DNA from 4 places in the Geodermatophilus sp. SYSU D00663 genome. Region 3 is predicted to be linked to each of the others. Evidence: riboswitches for the same ligand, from Rfam matches in the RefSeq annotation. Region 3 holds a riboswitch; each other region holds the start of a gene.
What was found. A riboswitch is a leader RNA that binds a small molecule or an ion and turns the genes downstream of it on or off. The one in region 3 is predicted to bind cyclic di-AMP.
Positions count from the first base shown of each region.

Region 1: another riboswitch for cyclic di-AMP. It lies ahead of ACI79Z_RS11455 (hypothetical protein); the one in region 3 lies ahead of ACI79Z_RS01135 (transglycosylase family protein).
Region 2: another riboswitch for cyclic di-AMP. It lies ahead of ACI79Z_RS04760 (C40 family peptidase); the one in region 3 lies ahead of ACI79Z_RS01135 (transglycosylase family protein).
Region 4: another riboswitch for cyclic di-AMP. It lies ahead of ACI79Z_RS15165 (aggregation-promoting factor C-terminal-like domain-containing protein); the one in region 3 lies ahead of ACI79Z_RS01135 (transglycosylase family protein).

Region 1 covers NZ_JBJGZT010000012.1:90,924-95,029, reverse strand. Annotated here, with positions in the region: gene ACI79Z_RS11475 (dihydrofolate reductase family protein) at 1-135, opposite strand, end outside; gene ACI79Z_RS11470 (YciI family protein) at 244-624, opposite strand; gene ACI79Z_RS11465 (dihydrofolate reductase family protein) at 852-1,415, opposite strand; RNA gene rnpB (RNase P RNA component class A) at 1,857-2,268, opposite strand; cyclic di-AMP (ydaO/yuaA leader) riboswitch at 2,394-2,551, shown strand; gene ACI79Z_RS11455 (hypothetical protein) at 2,810-3,400, shown strand; gene ACI79Z_RS11450 (PIG-L deacetylase family protein) at 3,446-4,106, opposite strand, start outside.
Region 2 covers NZ_JBJGZT010000004.1:100,593-104,698, forward strand. Annotated here, with positions in the region: gene ACI79Z_RS04740 (fumarylacetoacetate hydrolase family protein) at 1-781, shown strand, start outside; gene ACI79Z_RS04745 (hypothetical protein) at 839-1,042, opposite strand; gene ACI79Z_RS04750 (PASTA domain-containing protein) at 1,165-1,749, opposite strand; gene ACI79Z_RS04755 (hypothetical protein) at 1,975-2,133, opposite strand; cyclic di-AMP (ydaO/yuaA leader) riboswitch at 2,536-2,620, shown strand; gene ACI79Z_RS04760 (C40 family peptidase) at 2,654-3,166, shown strand; gene ACI79Z_RS04765 (carbohydrate kinase family protein) at 3,228-4,106, shown strand, end outside; gene ACI79Z_RS04770 (DUF222 domain-containing protein) at 4,105-4,106, shown strand, end outside.
Region 3 covers NZ_JBJGZT010000001.1:224,305-228,410, forward strand. Annotated here, with positions in the region: gene ACI79Z_RS01130 (isochorismate synthase) at 1-1,219, shown strand, start outside; gene ACI79Z_RS01135 (transglycosylase family protein) at 1,316-2,470, opposite strand; cyclic di-AMP (ydaO/yuaA leader) riboswitch at 2,475-2,644, opposite strand; gene menD (2-succinyl-5-enolpyruvyl-6-hydroxy-3-cyclohexene-1-carboxylic-acid synthase) at 2,987-4,106, opposite strand, start outside.
Region 4 covers NZ_JBJGZT010000018.1:72,582-76,687, forward strand. Annotated here, with positions in the region: gene ACI79Z_RS15155 (SDR family NAD(P)-dependent oxidoreductase) at 1-292, opposite strand, end outside; gene ACI79Z_RS15160 (class I SAM-dependent methyltransferase) at 316-975, opposite strand; gene ACI79Z_RS15165 (aggregation-promoting factor C-terminal-like domain-containing protein) at 983-1,909, opposite strand; cyclic di-AMP (ydaO/yuaA leader) riboswitch at 2,151-2,311, opposite strand; gene ACI79Z_RS15170 (hypothetical protein) at 2,463-3,359, opposite strand; gene ACI79Z_RS15175 (LLM class flavin-dependent oxidoreductase) at 3,619-4,106, shown strand, end outside.

The DNA of each region.
Region 1 (4,106 bases), on a different contig from region 3:
GGCGCTCTTGGTCGCGAGCTCCTCGTTGAAGTGCCCGTGCAGCTCCTCGTCGACGCGGTGCCAGCCCAGGTCGTGGTCCGGCCCCTCGAAGTAGCCGTCCAGCGACAGCATCATGTGCACGACGATCTTCCGCATCCGTCCTCCTGGTCTCCGACCCGGTCCGGGAGCTCGGACCGGCGGACGGGGACGAAGTCATCGGTCCCGCCTCCCGGGAGCCGCCCCGGGGGACACGGCGGCGCGACCTCACACCGCCGGGCGCTGTGCCGGTATCTCCTGGAAGGCGCGGACCTCGATCCGCGCGCCGAGCGCCCGGGACGCCTTCGCCGCCCAGGAGACGGCCGCCGCCCGGTCCGGCGCCTCGACGACCCAGAAGCCGCCGAGGTACTCCGGCGCCTGCGTGTACGGCCCGTCGGTGAGGGCGAGGTCGTCCCCGGTGTGGTCGACGGTGACCGCGGTCGACGGCGGGTGCAGCCCACCGGCGAAGACCAGCGCGCCGGACGCCGCCAGCTCCTCCAGGAAGGCGCCGGCCGCCGCCAGGGCGACCTCCAGCTCGGCGGGGTCCATCGTGGCCATCGTCGGTTCCTCGGCCGAGTCGTGCGGCATGGACAGCAGGTACTGCGTCACGGGTCCTCCCGGGTGGTCGCCGCGGCCCGTCCGGCCGCTCCACGAGAGGGACCCCGGTCGCCGCATCGACTCATCGGTCGGGTCCCGTCGGTGGGGTCGCCTGGCGGCGACACACCGGCAGCCACCCGCGACCGGGCCCGGACGACCGGACGCCGTCGACCCGGTCGTGCGCGGATCGGCGGAGGGGGACGACGGACGAGTCGGCCTGCCGATCCGGGGCCGGCTGTTCAGCGCCTGGTCTCGTACCTGGTCAGGAGCACGCCGCCGCGGAACGTCCGGGTCTCCACCAGGTCCAGGTCCACCCGGTCGTCCAGGGCCGGGAAGAACGGCGTGCCGCCGCCCACCAGGACCGGGTGGGTGACGAGCGCGTACTCGTCGATCAGCCCGGCCCGCATGGCCGCCGCGGCGAGGGTGGCGCCACCGACGTCCATGGGACCGCCGTCCCCGGCCTTGAGCCGGGTGATCTCGGTGACGGCGTCGCCGGTGACCAGGCGGGCGTTCCCGTCGACCGCGCTGGCCGTCGAGGAGAACACCACCTTCGGCATGTCCCGCCAACGGCGGGCGTACTCGATCTGCGCCGGTGTGGCGCCGGGCTGCCGGTCGGCGGTCGGCCAGTGGGAGCTCATCGTCTCCCACAGTCTGCGCCCGTACAGCGCCAGGCCCGTGGCCTCCACCCGGTCGGACCACCACTGGAACAGCTCGTCGCTCGGCACGCTCCAGCCGAGGTCGTCGCCGGGCGCGGCGACGTAGCCGTCCAGGCTCAGGTTCATGGCGAAGGTCAGTCTCCGCATCGCGTGGCCTCCCGTGGGTCGGTGTTCGGCGTACGGACCGACACGGCACGGAGAACTGACCGGTCGGACCACACCCAGGGCCGGTCGACCACCGCGCCGAGCGGATGCCGCGTACGAGGAGGGACGACGACCGGCACAGCGCCCCGTGGGACGGGTCGCCGCCTCGTCGTCCGGCCGCTCGACGTCCACGCCGCCGGGTCGCAGGGGCCGCGTGACGCGAGCCGGATCATCCCGGAGCCGATCGTCGTCAGCAGCCGCAGCCGGGAAGAGGGCGAGCCGACCTCGGCCGACGATCGCCGTGACCGACCGACGTCAGCCACCTCTGGCCCGGCTCCGGCGACCGGCCGAGGGCCGCCGCCGACCCCGTTCCCGGCCGAGCGGCGGACCCCGCGCGGACCGGCGCCGCGCCCTGACCGCAGACCCGCAGGTCACGGCGGGCGACGGACGAGTCGGCCTGTACGCCGGGTTCTGTCCTCGGGCGCCTCGCGGCCTCCCGATGGGCGGTCATCCATCTAGGCCCGCCGTTGCCGGCGGGCTCGAGCGGTCCACCCGCAGGCTCGGGCGGGCAGCCCTCGAACGCCTGCGCAGGACGGTGTCCGGTCGCCCGGCCACCGCCCCTTCTCGACCTTGCTCCGGGTGGGGTTTACCGAGCCGCACCGGTCACCCGGTGCGCTGGTGGTCTCTTACACCACCGTTTCACCCTCACCAGCAGCGGACTGCTGGCGGTCTGTTCTCTGTGGCACTGTCCCGCGGGTCACCCCGGGTCGCCGTTAGCGACCACCCTGCCCTGTGGAGCCCGGACGTTCCTCGGCGACGGGGTCTCCCCCGCCGACGCGACCGCCCGGCCGACTCGTCCGTCGTGCCGACCAGTCTACGGACCCCCTCAGCGGAACTGCTCAGTCCGCGCTGCGGGCTCCCGCGGACGCTCCTACGGTGGCTCCGTCCGGCCGGTCGTCACGTCCTCCACCGGGGGAACCGAGCCGGGTGCCGCCGAGTCGCGGCCACCGCGGTGGCCGTGAGCCGGGGACCCACCGCACCACCGGGGTGAGTCCCACCTCCCGGACCCGGGAGGGGGTAGGGCGCAGTTCCCCGCCCGAACCCGTCAGCTGACCCGGTAGGCGGCCACGGGAGAACGGAGAACCACCACGGGGTGCGCCGACGGCGCCTGCCCCGGCGTGCCCCGCACTCTGCGACGAGCGCCGCGACCCGCCCACCTCCGCCGGTCGCCGCGCCTCCACGGACCGGAAACGACCGGCCTCGCGTCGGCCTGCCCTCCAGCAGCCGCCCGCCGCCCGGCCGCGTCCCGGCCCGTCCCGCAGGTCCCCCCACGCGACGGGTGACCGCCGAGCCACGGACGGCGCCACGCGGAACCGACGTCAGGAGCTCTCCTCGTCATGCCCTCGAACAGCAAGCGCACGATCCGCCGGACCCTCACGGCCGGCGCCCTCGCCGTCGCCTTCGGCCTCAGCGGCCAGTCGGTGGCCCAGGCCGACTGGGACGGCCCCCGCCGGGACGGGTCGAACGGCTGGTCCCAGGACCGGGGAGGAGCCGCGGCGCCCGCGCCCGCGGCCCCCGCCGCCCCCGCGGCCGCACCGGCAGCCGCCCCCGCCGCCCCCGCGGCGGTGTCCACGAACCTCACCGGCGCGCCGACCGCCTCCTCGACCTCCTACAGCGCCTGGGCGGCGCACGTCCGCCCCGTCGTCGCCGAGGTCGTGCAGCAGTGCGGGGTGTCCACCGTGCTCACCCGCCCCGGGCACTCCCCCACCCAGCAGCTCGCCGCGGACTTCATGGTCTACGCCGACTCCGCCAAGGGGAACGCCGTCGCCCAGTACGTCCTCGACAACGCCGCGCGCATGGGCGTCGACTACGTCATCTGGAAGCAGCGGATCTTCGTGATCGGGAGCTCCGGCTGGCGGGCGATGGAGGACCGCGGGTCCCCCACCGCCAACCACATGGACCACGTCCACGTGAGCTTCAACCCCTGACCGGCCCGGACGCGGCCCCGGGCGCACCCCGGGGCCGCGTCCGCCTCAGCCGGCGTACAGCGCGAAGCCGGCCACCCGCCGGCCGTCGACGACCGGGGTCGCCGTGTCGACCTGTCGCCGTGCCTGCTCCTCGACCGGGTCGGCCGACAGCGCCTGCAGGTAGCGGCGGTGCTCGGCCAGCGAGGCCACCGCCCGGTCGACGACGTCGGTCACGTCGACGGTGTGCGTGACCCCCACCGGCGTGGAGACGGCGGTCCAGCGCACCCCGCGCCAGGGCTCCGGGTCGGCGAGCTCGGCGAAGATCCACTCGTTGGCCGCGTCGCCGACGGCGTCGACCACCGCCCGGCCCAGCACCCGGTGGTCGGCGCTGTTCCAGTAGCCGAGCGGGGCGCCCGGCGGCGTCCACGTGTCGCCGAAGTGCAGCGTGACCACGAGGTCGGGGCGGTGCCGCCGGATCGCCGCCGCGACCGCCCGCCGCAGGTCCAGCCCCTCGGTCAGCCGCCCGTCGGGGTGGCCGAGGAACTCGACCACCGACACGCCGACCACCGCGGCCGCGGCCCGCTGCTCGCGCTCGCGCAGCGGCCCGGCGGCCTCCGGCGGCAGCCCGGCGATGCCGGCCTCGCCGCTGGTGGCCATCACGTACCGGACGTCGCGCCCGGCCGCCGTCCACGCCGCGACGGCGGCCGCGCAGCCGTACTCCACGTCG
Region 2 (4,106 bases), on a different contig from region 3:
GCCGGAGGACGGGCTGGTGCTGCGCGCGCCGGTGCCGCGGCCACCGTCGGTCCGCGACTTCCTGTCCTTCGAGCAGCACGCGCGCAACGCCGCCGCCGCGTTCGGCCGGGAGGTCTCGCCGGTCTGGTTCCAGCAGCCGGTCTTCTACTTCACCAACCCCGCGGCGGTGCGCGGGACCGGCGAGCCGGTGCCCGTCTCCCCCGGCTCGGCGGCGTTCGACTACGAGGTGGAGGTCGCCGCGGTCGTCGGCCGGGGCGGGTCGGACCTCACGCCGGAGCAGGCCGAGGCCGCGATCACCGGCTACACGGTGTTCGTCGACTGGAGCGCCCGCGACGTGCAGGGCGTGGAGTCCCAGGTCGGCCTCGGCCCGGCCAAGGGCAAGGACGGCGCGACGACGCTCGGCCCGGTCCTGGTCACGCCCGACGAGCTCGAGCCGTACCGCTCCGGCGCCGGCTACGCGCTGCGCATGGCGGCCGCGGTCGACGGCGTCGAGCAGGGCGGCGGCAGCTGGGCTGACATCCACTGGTCGTTCGGGCAGATGCTCGCCTACGCCTCGCGCGGCACCGAGCTGCGGCCCGGTGACGTCGTCGGCAGCGGCACGGTCGGCACCGGGTGCCTGCTGGAGCTGCGGTCGCTGCACGGCGAGGACCAGCACCCGTGGCTGCGGCCGGGCGTGGAGGTCGCGGTGACGGTCGAGCGGATCGGCACGGTGACCGCACGCATCGTCGCCGGCCCCGACCCGGTGCCGCTGGGTCCCCCCGCGACGGCCGCGCGGGCCTAGGGCGGAGCGTGCCCGTGCTCCGCCCCACGGTGGAGCCGGAGCGCGGGCGCGCGCCGGTCAGTCCTCCGCCTGGCCCATCCCGGTGCCCTCGGCGGCGCCGGGGAAGCCGGGGCGGTCCCCGCTGCCCATGGGTCCCTGGGCAGCGCGGGGTCCCTGCTCGGGAGCGTCGTCGGCGACGCCGTTCTCGTCGGGGTGCTCACCGGGCAGCACGTGGTCGTCGGTGCGGCCGTCCGAGCCGCCGTTCGGCGGACCCTGGGTCATCGCGGACCTCCTCAGCCGTGCTCCGACCGGACGGCTGGGCTCACCCCGGTCGGGGCACGGGGTACCCGGCCCGCCGCCCCGGACACGGCTCGGGCGGTCGGCGTCCGCCCCGCGACGGGTGGTCAGGGGCAGCTCTCCTCGAGCTTCACGACGCCGAGGTCGATCGTCCCCTCCGCCGCGCCGGTGACCCGCTGGCCGGCCGGGACGTTCTGCGTGCAGACCCTCCAGTTGGCGTCGAGCACCTGGTTGCGGGTGCCGAGCAGGTCGTGGGACAGGCTGAGGAAGACGCCGTTGGCCTGGATCAGGTCCTGGGCGTCCTGCAGGGTCATCCCGACCACCGACGGCATGGCGAAGTCGACCACCGGCGCGGCCGGCGTGGTCGGGGCCGGGGTGCTCGGGGCGGCGCTGGTGCTCGGCACGACGGCCGGCGGCGGTGCGCTGGAGACGGGCGGGACGGCCGGCTGGGGGCTGGAGGTCGCCGTCACGGTCTCGGTGACCGTCGTGGTGCTCGCGGCGGCGGTCGCCGTCTCGTCGTCGCCACCGCCGAGCGCGGCGCCGACGGTTGCGACGACGAGGACCAGCGCGAGGACGGCGAACCAGGGACGCAGGTAGACCGGCGTCTCCTTCTTCTCCGGAGGCGGGGGCAGGAAGCCGGGCAGGGGGCCCTGCGGCGGCTGCCAGGGCTGGCCGGGCGGCGGTTGGGTCATGGGGACACCCCGTCGTGCTGGAGGGACCCGCGGCGGGTGCAGTCGCACCGCCGTCGCGGGAGGAACCGCGGGAGCGTGCCACGGCTGGACGGTGCTCCCCGGGACGTCTGGCACGGCGTCGTAGCGGGACGGTCACGAAGTGCCCCGGTCGCCTCGCCGGTCCCCCCGGACACGCCGCGGCCCCCGTCCCGGGTGGGGGACGGGGGCCGCGGTCGCGCTCGCAGGTCAGTAGCCGCGACCGGCCTGACCCTTGCCGCCCTTCGCGTTCTTGGCCTGGAAGTCGCGGATGAACTGCTTGATCTTGGCCTGGTTCTGCGGCTTCCGGAGCTCCTGGACGACCTTGGCGGCGACGCCCGAGGCGATCAGGTTCCTCATCATGCCCATGGGGGGACTCCCTCCTCTCGACTGCTGGTTCCGGTGCCCCGTCAACGGGCGGCGCAACCGTCGCGATCCCCGTGGCTTCCCCGCTCCCGTCGTGGTGGGCCGCTGACGCGCTGTGCGGACGCACCGCTGCGCCCTTTCTCGTCCGCCCCGGCGTGTCGGCGCCTGCGTGTCGGAGGTCGAGCGGCGGAGGGAACGGCTCCTGCGCTGGTGGGACGGGCGATTCGGATCCGCGGCCCGCGTCAAGTCCGCGGCTCGCGTCCGGGCGTGGCGCGGATGCGATCCGGTTGAACGCTGCAACACCCCTCCCTACCGTCGTCGCGGTCCGGCCGGCCCTCAGTCACCTCCCGTGTGACACCCGCCGGACACGCCGAACCAGGCGGCCGGCAGCCGGCCGGCGCCCGGACCGGGGACCCACGTGAGCACTGGGGTGAAGCGCGCTCCGTCGCGCCGGGCGACTCCTCCGCCCGAACCCGTCAGCTAACCCGGTAGGCGGTCGCGGAGAACAGGAGAACCGTCGTCGATGACGACTGCACGCACGTCCACCGCCCGTCGTTCGTTCCGCGGCATCGCCGTCGCGGCCATCGCCGGAGCCGGCATCGCCCTCTCACCTCTCCCGGCGTCGGCCGCCGCGGGCGACGGGGGTACCGCGACGGTCGCCGCCGCACCCGCGGCCGCTCCCAACGGCGCGGCCCAGACCGCCGTCGACACCGCCCTGGCCCAGGTCGGTGACCCGTACGTGTACGGCGCCACCGGCCCGAACTCGTTCGACTGCTCGGGCCTGACCAGCTACAGCTACCAGGCGGCGGGCGTCTCGATCCCGCGCACCTCGAAGGCCCAGTCGACGTTCGGCACCCCGGTGGCGAAGGCCGACCTGCAGCCGGGCGACCTGGTGTTCTTCTACAGCCCCGTGTCGCACGTGGGCATGTACATCGGCAACGGCCAGATGGTCCACGCCTCGACCGCCGGCAAGCCGGTGGCCGTCGTGAGCCTGGACTCGATGCCGGAGTACGTGGGCGCGCGCCGCGTCGCCTGACGCGCGGAACGGTGTCCCCGGCCGGCTCACCCGGCCGGGGGCACCGACCCGTCCTCGGGTGGTGTCCGCCGGCGATCCCGCCTGGCCGCGGCCGGCCGGCCCCGGGCCGGTGGTGGCGGTGGGCAAGCTCGTCGCCGACCAGCTGCTCGAGCTGTCCGCGCCGCTGGTGGCCGGCGGCCAGCAGCGGGTCGAGCGGACGACGACGGCCGGCGGCGCCCCCGCCAACGTCACCGCCGGCGTGGCCCGCCTGGGTGCGCCGGCGCGGTTCGCGGGCTGGGCCGGCGCCGACCCGCTGGCCGACGGGCTGCTGGCCGGTCTCGCTCGGAGGGGCGTCGAGCTCGCGGTGGTCCGCCGCGGGCGCGCGCCGCTGTCGACGGTGCTCGTGCACCCCGACGGCGAGCGCACGGTGCTGACCGACCGCGGCGAGGGCGGCCTGGAGCCGGCCGACGTCCGGCCGGAGTGGTTCGCCGGCGCCGCCGTCGTCCACCTCGACGGCTACGACCTGCTGCGCTTCCCCGATGCGGTGCGGGCCGCGGCCGGCACGGCGCACGACCTCGGCGTGCCGGTGAGCGCGGACGTCGCCGCGGCCGCCCGGATCGAGCGACACGGTGCCGATGGCTACGTGGAGCTGATCGCCGGGCTGCGTCCGGACGTGCTCTGCTGCAACGCCGCGGAGGCCACGGCCCTGGGCCTGGACGGCGCCCTGCCCGCCTGGGCGCCGCCGCTGGTGCTGGTGCACGCCGGCGCCCGGCCGACCCGGGTCGTCACAGCGGCGGGCACGGTGGAGGTCCCGGTGGAGCCGCTGCCGGCGGGCGGACCGCGCGACACGACAGGCTGCGGGGACGCGTTCGCGGCCGGGCTGCTGACCGGCTGGCGCGCGGGCGTGCCCGTGCTGGACGCCGTCCGGACCGGCCACGCGGCGGCCGCCGTGGTGGCGGGT
Region 3 (4,106 bases):
CGCGCTGCCCGACTCCCCCGGCCTGCTGGCGCTGCTGCCGCGCGGGGGCGCGCTGTCCTGGGTGCGCCGCGGCGAGGGCCTGGTCGGCTGGGGCGAGGCGGACCGCCTCGAGGTCTCCGGTCCCGGCGCGCTGGCCGAGGCCGCCGCCTGGTGGGCCGACCGCAGCGCCGCCCTCGCCGTCGACGACGAGGTGGGCGTGCCCGGCTCCGGGCCGGTCGTGTTCGCGAGCGTCGCGTTCGACCCCGCGCGGGAGACGTCGGTGTTCGTCGTCCCCGAGGTCGTCGTCGGCCGCCGCGACGGCGTCGCCTGGGTGACCACGACCGGCGACGCCGACCCGGGCGACGTGCTGGCGGCGGCCCGCGAGCCGCTGACCCCCGCGCCGGGGCGGCTGCGCTACGCCGACGGCGCGCTCGACCCCGCCTCGTGGTGCGGCGCGGTGTCCGCCGCGATCGGCCGCATCGGCGCCGGTGACCTCGCCAAGGTGGTGCTCGCGCGCGACCTGCTGGTCACCGCCGACGTGCCGCTGGACCCCCGCCGCCTGCTCGACCGGCTGGCCACCCGCTTCCCCGACTGCTGGACCTTCGCCGTCGACGGGCTGCTCGGCGCCACCCCCGAGCTGCTGCTGCGCCGCACCGGCCGGCAGCTGTCGGCGCGGGTGCTGGCCGGCACCGCCCCGCGCGGCGCGGGCGCCGAGGACGAGCGGCTCGCGGCCGGCCTGCTGGCCAGCGCCAAGGACCGCGCCGAGCACGCCCTCGCCGTCGACTCGCTCGTGCGGGCGCTCGACCCGTTCTGCACCGCGCTGTCGGTGCCGGAGCAGCCCTCGCTGCTCACGCTGCCCAACGTGCGGCACCTGGCCACCGACGTCGTCGGCACCCAGCGCCGCTCGGGCGCCCGCGGCCGCGCCGGGCTGCTGGAGCTGGTCGACGCCGTGCACCCCACCGCCGCCGTCTGCGGCACCCCGCCCGAGGCCGCCGCCGGGGTCATCGCCGAGCTGGAGGGCATGGACCGCGGCCGCTACGCCGGGCCGGTGGGCTGGCTCGACGCCCGAGGGGACGGCGAGTTCGGGCTGGCCCTCCGCTGCGCGCAGCTGGTCGACGACGACCCGTGCTCGGCCCGGCTGTTCGCCGGCTGCGGCATCGTCGCCGGCTCCGACCCGGCGGCCGAGCTCGCCGAGACCCAGTCGAAGTTCGCCGCCTTCCAGGCCGCGCTCGAGGGCTGAGCCGGCCCGCTCCCGGCCGGCCGCCGTCCTGCCCCGGGAACGACGAGGGCCCCGGCCGCGGCGCGCGGTCGGGGCCCTCGTCGGGTGAGGCGGAGGTCAGCCCACGTAGTTCACGTGCACGTGGTCCATGTGGTTGGCGGTCGCGCCGCCGCGGTCCTCCATCGCCTTCCAGGCGCCGTCGGGCGAGGTCAGGATGCGCTGCTGCCAGATGACGTACTCGACGCCGAGCTCGTCCCAGTGGTCGACGTGGTACTGGGCGATCGCGTCGCCGAGGGCGGCGTCGGACATGACCATGTAGTCCAGCGCCTTGCCGGAGGGGTGGCCGTCCGGGTCGACCGCGCTGGCCCGCGTGCCGCCGAGGGTGATGTCCGCGGCGCCCGGGACGTTGCTGACGACGGCGTTCGCCGCCGCCTGCACGGCCTCGTGGATCGCGCCGGCGGTGTTCGTGATCTCGGCGACGACCGAGGCCTGCGCGACCTGCGGGGCGGCCTCGGCGATCGGCGGGGTGGCGGCGGGCGCCGCCTCGCCGGCGGCGGCGACCGGGGCCGGGGCGGCCTCGGCGGCGGGAGCCGGAGCGGCCTCGGCCGGGGCGGCGGTCGAGCCGCTGAGCGCCAGCACCTGACCGGGATAGATCCGGTTCGGGTTGCCGCCGATGACGTCGACGTTGCGCTCGTAGAGCTCCCGCCAGCTCTGGCCGTGGGCGGCGGCGATCTTCGCCACCGTGTCCCGCCAGCGGACGGTGTACTCCTCGGTGGTGACCTCGGCCTGCTCGGCCGGGGCGGCCTGCTCGGCGGCCGGCTGCTCGGCCGGAGCGGCCGGGGCCTCGGCGGCCGGGGCGGCCTGCTCGGCGGGAGCGGCCGGCGCCTCGGCGGCGGCCGCGGTGGTGCCGTCGGTCAGGTACTTGCCGCAGGTCGGCCAGGCGCCGACGCCCTGGCCGGCCAGGACGGCCTCGGCGATCTGGACCTGCTCGGCCGGGGTGGCGAGGTCGGCGCGCGGGGCGAGGTCGGTGCCCCCGAAGGCGGCCCAGGTGGACTGGCTGAACTGCAGCCCGCCGTAGTAGCCGTTGCCGGTGTTGATGCTCCAGTTGCCGCTGGACTCGCACTGGGCGACGCCGGTCCAGTCGTGGGTGGTGGAGGCGGAGGCCGGCGAGCTCAGGACGCCCAGACCGACGGCGGCGGCGCCGGCGGCGACAGGGGCCTTGGCGATGACCTTCTTGGTGCGGACGTAGCGGGGTGCGCGGTGCTTGGGCATGGTGATGATCTCCCGATCACCGCCGGCGAGGTGAGCTGTCGGGTTCGGGCGATCGGTGCCCGGCCGCGGTCCGCGGCTTCACCCCGAGGCGCGCTCCGACAGGCCCCCGTAGGCCGTCGCGCGCCGGAAGAGTGGGTCCCCCACCCCTGCCCTGGGAGTTGACGTGGGCGACCGGTGGGCAGGGTTTGGCGGACCGGCGCCGCGCTCTGTGTTCGCTGAGCGCAGCCAAAACGTTACGTGTCGTCATGTCGACTGTCGTCGTGACGGCGGTCACACGGCGGTTCGGCCGGGGCGTGTGGGGTACGGCGTGACGTCGGCGTGACCACCGCGCGGGTAACGGAACCCGCTGCTCGCCGCGCACGATCGGGCCCTGCCGGGGTCGTGCCGTCCCCGCCGCGTCCGCGCCGGGTCCCGTGACGAAGGCCACCGGGAACGGGTGGCGGACCGGCCCGTCACGAGGGCCTGGGACGAGCTCCCGGGCCGTGCCCGGGCCCCGTCCGGCGCTCCTCGGACCGGTCAGGCCAGCGCGCGGCCCGCGGCCTCCCGCAGGGCGACGGCGAGGTCGGCCTCCGCGCGCTGGTCGGTGCGGGCGACGACCACCCGCGGCCCGCCGCGCGCCAGCGCGGCGGCGAGCTCCTCCGGCGTGGTCACCGCCACCGCCTCCCACCCCAGGGACGCCGCGACGGCGACCAGGTCCCGCCCGTGCGGCGTGCCGAACACCCGCCGGTAGTCGTGGGCGTACGCCGGCCGCCCGGGCTCCAGCTGGGCGAAGATCCCGCCCCCGTCGTTGTCGGGCACCACCACGGTGAGGTCCGGGCGCGGCTCGCCCTCGCCGGTGAGCAGCCCCTGCAGGTCGTGCAGGAACGTCAGGTCGCCCATGAGCGCCACCGCCGGCCCGCCGTGGACCAGCGCGGCGCCGACGGCGGTGGACACCGTGCCGTCGATGCCGGCGACGCCGCGGTTGGCGAGCACGGCGACGTCGCCGCGCGGGACGGCGAGCCGGTCGACGTCGCGCACCGGCGTGGAGGAGCCGAGCACCAGCAGCGCCCCCGGCGGCAGCGCGGCGACGACGTCGCGGGCCAGCCGGGCGGCGGTCAGCCCGCGCGCGGCGTCCAGGGCGGCGTCGACGGCGGCGCCCACCCGGTCCGCGGCCGCGCGCCAGGCGGCGGCCCAGCCGGGGTCGCAGGGCGGCCCGGCCGGCGGGGCGGCGCGGGTGACCAGCGCGGCGGAGCGGCCGGCGTCGGGCCAGCGCGGCCCGGCGACCACGGTCTCCACGCGCACCCGCGGGTCGGCCAGCAGCGCGGACACCGGCCGGGACAGCGTCGGCCGGCCGACGACGACCACCCGGTCGGGCCGGTGCGCGTCCAGCCAGCCGGGCACGCCGAGCAGCAGCGCCCCGCCGCGCACGGCGCCGTCGGTCCACGCCCCGCCGCTCGGCTCGGCGACCACCGGCCAGCCGGCCGCGGCGGCGCCGGCCGCCCACGCCCGGCCGGCGGCGTCGGGCCCGTCCCCGGCGACGACGAGCGTGCGCGGGCCGTCGGCGATCGGTGCGGCCGCGGCGGGCGCGGACGCGCCGGCGGTCCACGGCGCGCCACCGTCCCGGCCGGCCCACGGGCCCGACAGCGGGCCGGGCTCC
Region 4 (4,106 bases), on a different contig from region 3:
GCGCGACGCCGGCGTTGTTGACCAGCAGCGTCGTCCCCGGGTGGTCCGCGACGACCCGGTCGGCGGCCGCGCGCAGTTGCCCGGCGTCGGCGAGGTCGGCGACGACGGTGGCCACCGACCGGCCCGGGGAGGCCGCGCGCACCGCCGCCGCGACGCCCTCGAGCCGCTCGGCGTCGCGGTCGAGCAGCACGAGGTCGTTGCCGCGGGCGGCCAGCCGCGGGGCGAGCGCGGCGCCGATGCCGCTGGCCGCCCCGGTGACGACGGCGGTACCGGTGAAGGCGTAGGGGCGCACGCGGCGACCGTATCCGGCGGCGCTCAGGGCAGCCGCCACACCGTCGTCCGGCGCAGCCCGGGCCCCTCCGTCTCGGGGACCTCGTACACCGCGGCCGACTCCAGCCGCTCGTGCGGGAGGTACGGGCGGCCGGGGTCGCCGACGAGCACCTCGCAGCCGCGGGCCCGCGCCCGGTCGAGGAAGGGCAGCACCCGCCCGGTCATCTCCCGGTCGTAGCAGACGTCCCCGGCGACGACGACGTCGACGGCGGGCGGCTCGCGGTCCAGCACGTCGCCGGTGACGCTGATGCCCGCGACGCCGTTGAGGCCGGCGTTGACGCCGACCGCCGTCCGGGAGAACGGGTCGACGTCGCTGGCCAGCACCCACCGGGCACCGGCGAGGACGGCGGCGACGGCCACCAGGCCGCTGCCCGACCCGAGGTCGAGCACCGTGCGGCCGGTGACGGTGGCGGGCTCGTCGAGCAGGTGGCGGGCCAGCGCCTGCCCGCCGGGCCAGGCGGCGGCCCAGAACGGCGGCTCCCCGCCCGCCCCGCCGGCCGCGGTCTCCATCGCCTCCCACAGGGCGACGACGTCGTCGGCGACGTGCAGCCGCACCTCGGGGACGAGCGAGGGCCGGCGCACCTGGGTGTGCGCGCGGACGAACCCCGCGGGCACCACCCGGGTGGCCGGCCCTCGATGGATCACGTGTCGATCAGTACCAGCCGGTGGCCTGGCTGTGCGCCCAGGCGTCGCACGGCGAGCCGTAGCGCTCCTCGATGTAGATCAGGCCGGCGTCGATCTGGCGGTAGCCGTCGGAGGTCTTGGCGATCCCGGTGCTGGCCCAGGTGGAGTCCAGGAACTGCGGGATGCCGTAGGCGGTGCTGGTGGGGTTCTGGGCGTTGGGGTTCCAGCCGCTCTCCTTGCCCCACAGCTTCTCCAGGCAGGAGAACTGCTCGCCGCTGCCGACCTTGCTCAGCGCGTAGTCCTTGAAGGAGCCGGAGGGCGCGGCGGGCGCGGCCTCCTCGGCGGCCTGCTCCTCGGCGGCCTGCTGCGCGGCGGCGGCCTCGGCGGCGGCCTGCGCCTCGGCGGCCTGGCGGGCGGCCTCCTGCTCCGCGGCGACGCGGGCGGCCTCCTGCTCGGCGGCGACGCGGGCGGCCTCGGCCTCGGCGGCCTGGCGGTCGCGCTCGGCCTGCTCGGCGGCGAGCTGCGCGTGGGCGGCACCGGCCTCCTGCGCGCTGCGCTCGGCGCGCGAGGCGGCGATGTCGGCCAGCGACGTCAGGTCGGGGGCGGTCGCGGCCTGCTGCTCGGGGATGCCCAGCTCGTCGGCGACGCTGACCGCGGTGCCGGCGGTGTCGGTACCGGCGGAGGCGGCGGGGCCGCTGGTGGAGACGACGCCGACGATCAGCGCGCCGGCGGCGGCGGCGCCGAGCAGGAGGGCCGGGCGGCGCGGGCCCAGCGGCGGGCCGCCGCGGCGGAACAGGCGCCGGCGGGCGGGGGCCTCGGCGGCGTCCGCGACCGCGGGCAGCTCGCGGGTGGCGGTGCCGGCCGTGGTCTCGGCGGCGGTGTCGGGGGTGTCGGCGGTGGCGAGCTCGACGGTCGCGGGGGCGTCGGCAGGCGTGTTCGGGACGTGGCGGGACATGAGGGGGTGAGGGCTCCGAGGGAGAGTGCGCGCGGCAGCGGGCCCGGAGGCGGACCTCGGGCATGCGCGTGCGGCGCGGGGCTACGGGTGTCGCGGACTACGGGGTCCCCGGCGACGTCGTCGCAGGGAGCGGCAGGGCAGGGGCGGCCGGCGTCAGGCGGACGCGGGAGCGCGGTGTGCGCGCGGGCAGCTGCACCTGCGGGCCGCTTCGGCCCGGAGGCGGGGCATGCGGGGACTCTCCGTTTCTTCCGTGAGCCGCCTACCGAGTTAGCTGACGGGTTCGGGCGGGAAGGAGCCCTACGCGCGCCGGGCCGGAGCTCGGCGGGCGCGATTCACCCCAGTACTGCGGTGGGTCCCCGGCTCGCGTCCACGGGCGCGGACACGACTCGGCGGCGTCCGGCCGGGCTCCCCAGGACGGGGACCTGACGACCAGCCGGACGCCAGCCACCGTACGGTCGTTACCGGTTCGTGACAACCGCCGGGGCCGGAGGTGCGGCCGTGACGGGTGGGGCGGACCCCCTCGTCCCGGAACCCGCCCCCGCGTCGCCGCTGGTCAGGAGGCCGCGGCCACCTCGGGCCGGCCGGGCCCGTGCAGCGGTGTCACGTCGGACACGTCCGTCCCGGACGACGCCGGACGCGACTCCGCCCGGAGTCCACCGGCGGACTCCTCCAGTCGGGCCAGCCCCCGCTTGTCGCCGAGGGCGGGGACGTCGTCGGGCACGACGCCGGTGACGACGGCGAGCGCCTCGTCCAGCTGCCCGGTCAGCAGGCGCAGCCAGTCGCGCGCCCGGTCGCGCTCGTCGCGCAGGGGCTCGAGCTCGGCCTCGACGGCGTGCCGGCGCTCGAGCGCCTCGGCGTCGGCCCGCGCCCGTGCCGCGGCGGCCTCGCGGTCCCGCCGCTCGCGCTCCGCGGCGGCCGCCTCCTCCAGCCGGGCCGCCTCGCGGCGCGCGGCCTCGAGGACGGCGGCGGCCTCGCTGCGGGTCTGCTCGCGGGCGGCGAGCACCGCCTCGCGCATCTCGGCCACCCCGGACAGCCGGGCCTGCGCCTCGGCGAGCGCCTCGGCGCGGATCCGCCCGGCCTCCTCCTCGGCGGCGGCCGTCAGCGCGGCGGCCTCCTCCTCGGCCCGCCGCACGATCGCGGCCGCGTCCTCGGGGCCGGGCAGGCTCTGCCGCTCGCGGACCAGCTGGGCCAGCCGCCGGCGGGCGTTCTGCAGCTTGGCCGAGGCGGCGGCGTAGCGGCTGAGCAGGTGCTCGTTCTCCCGGCGCAGGACCAGCAGCTCGGTCTCGGCCCAGGCGACGTAGTCGTCCACCTGCACGCGGTCGTAGCCGCGGACCGCCCCGGTGAACACCGGCCCGGTGCCCAGCAGGCCGTCGAGCCCACGTCCCGGAGGCGGCTCCGCGGTGCCGTCCCCGGTCCCGTCGGGAGCAGCTCCCCGTCCCCGCAGCGACATCCCGGTTCCCCCTCGGTGCGCCGTCCGATCCGGCCCCCCACCGGCGCGCCGGTCGGGGGTGATCACAGAGTTCCACCCGCCGGGTGCGGCCGGACGGGTCGACACGGACGCGCGCGGGGCGTCCGGACCGGTCGCGCCCGGACGTGCCGGGCCGGTCACCGAGCGCGGTCGAGAGGTCTCAGTACGGTCACGGAGGCGTCGGGAATGCCCGGCGGGGGCGGGTCGTTGGGCCGGGTACAGTAGTTGCACTCTCAACCACATGGAGCACGAGATGCAGTTCGGGGTCTTCACGGTCAGCGACGTCACGACCGACCCGACGACGGGGCGGACGCCGAGCGAGGCGGAGCGGATCAAGGCCGTCGTCACCATCGCGAAGAAGGCCGAGGAGGTGGGCCTCGACGTCTTCGCGCTCGGTGAGCACCACAACCCGCCGTTCTTCTCGTCCTCCCCCACGACCACGCTGGCCTACGTCGCGGCGCAGACCTCCCGGCTGCAGCTGTCGACGTCGACCACGCTGATCACCACCAACGACCCGGTGAAGATCGCCGAGGACTACGCGATGCTGCAGCACCTCGCGGACGGCCGCGTCGACCTGATGATGGGCCGCGGCAACACCGGCCCGGTCTACCCGTGGTTCGGTCAGGACATCCGCAACGGCATCCCGCTGGCGGTGGAGAACTACGCGCTGCTGCGCCGGCTGTGGGACGAGGAGGTCGTGGACTGGCAGGGCCGGTTCCGCACCCCGCT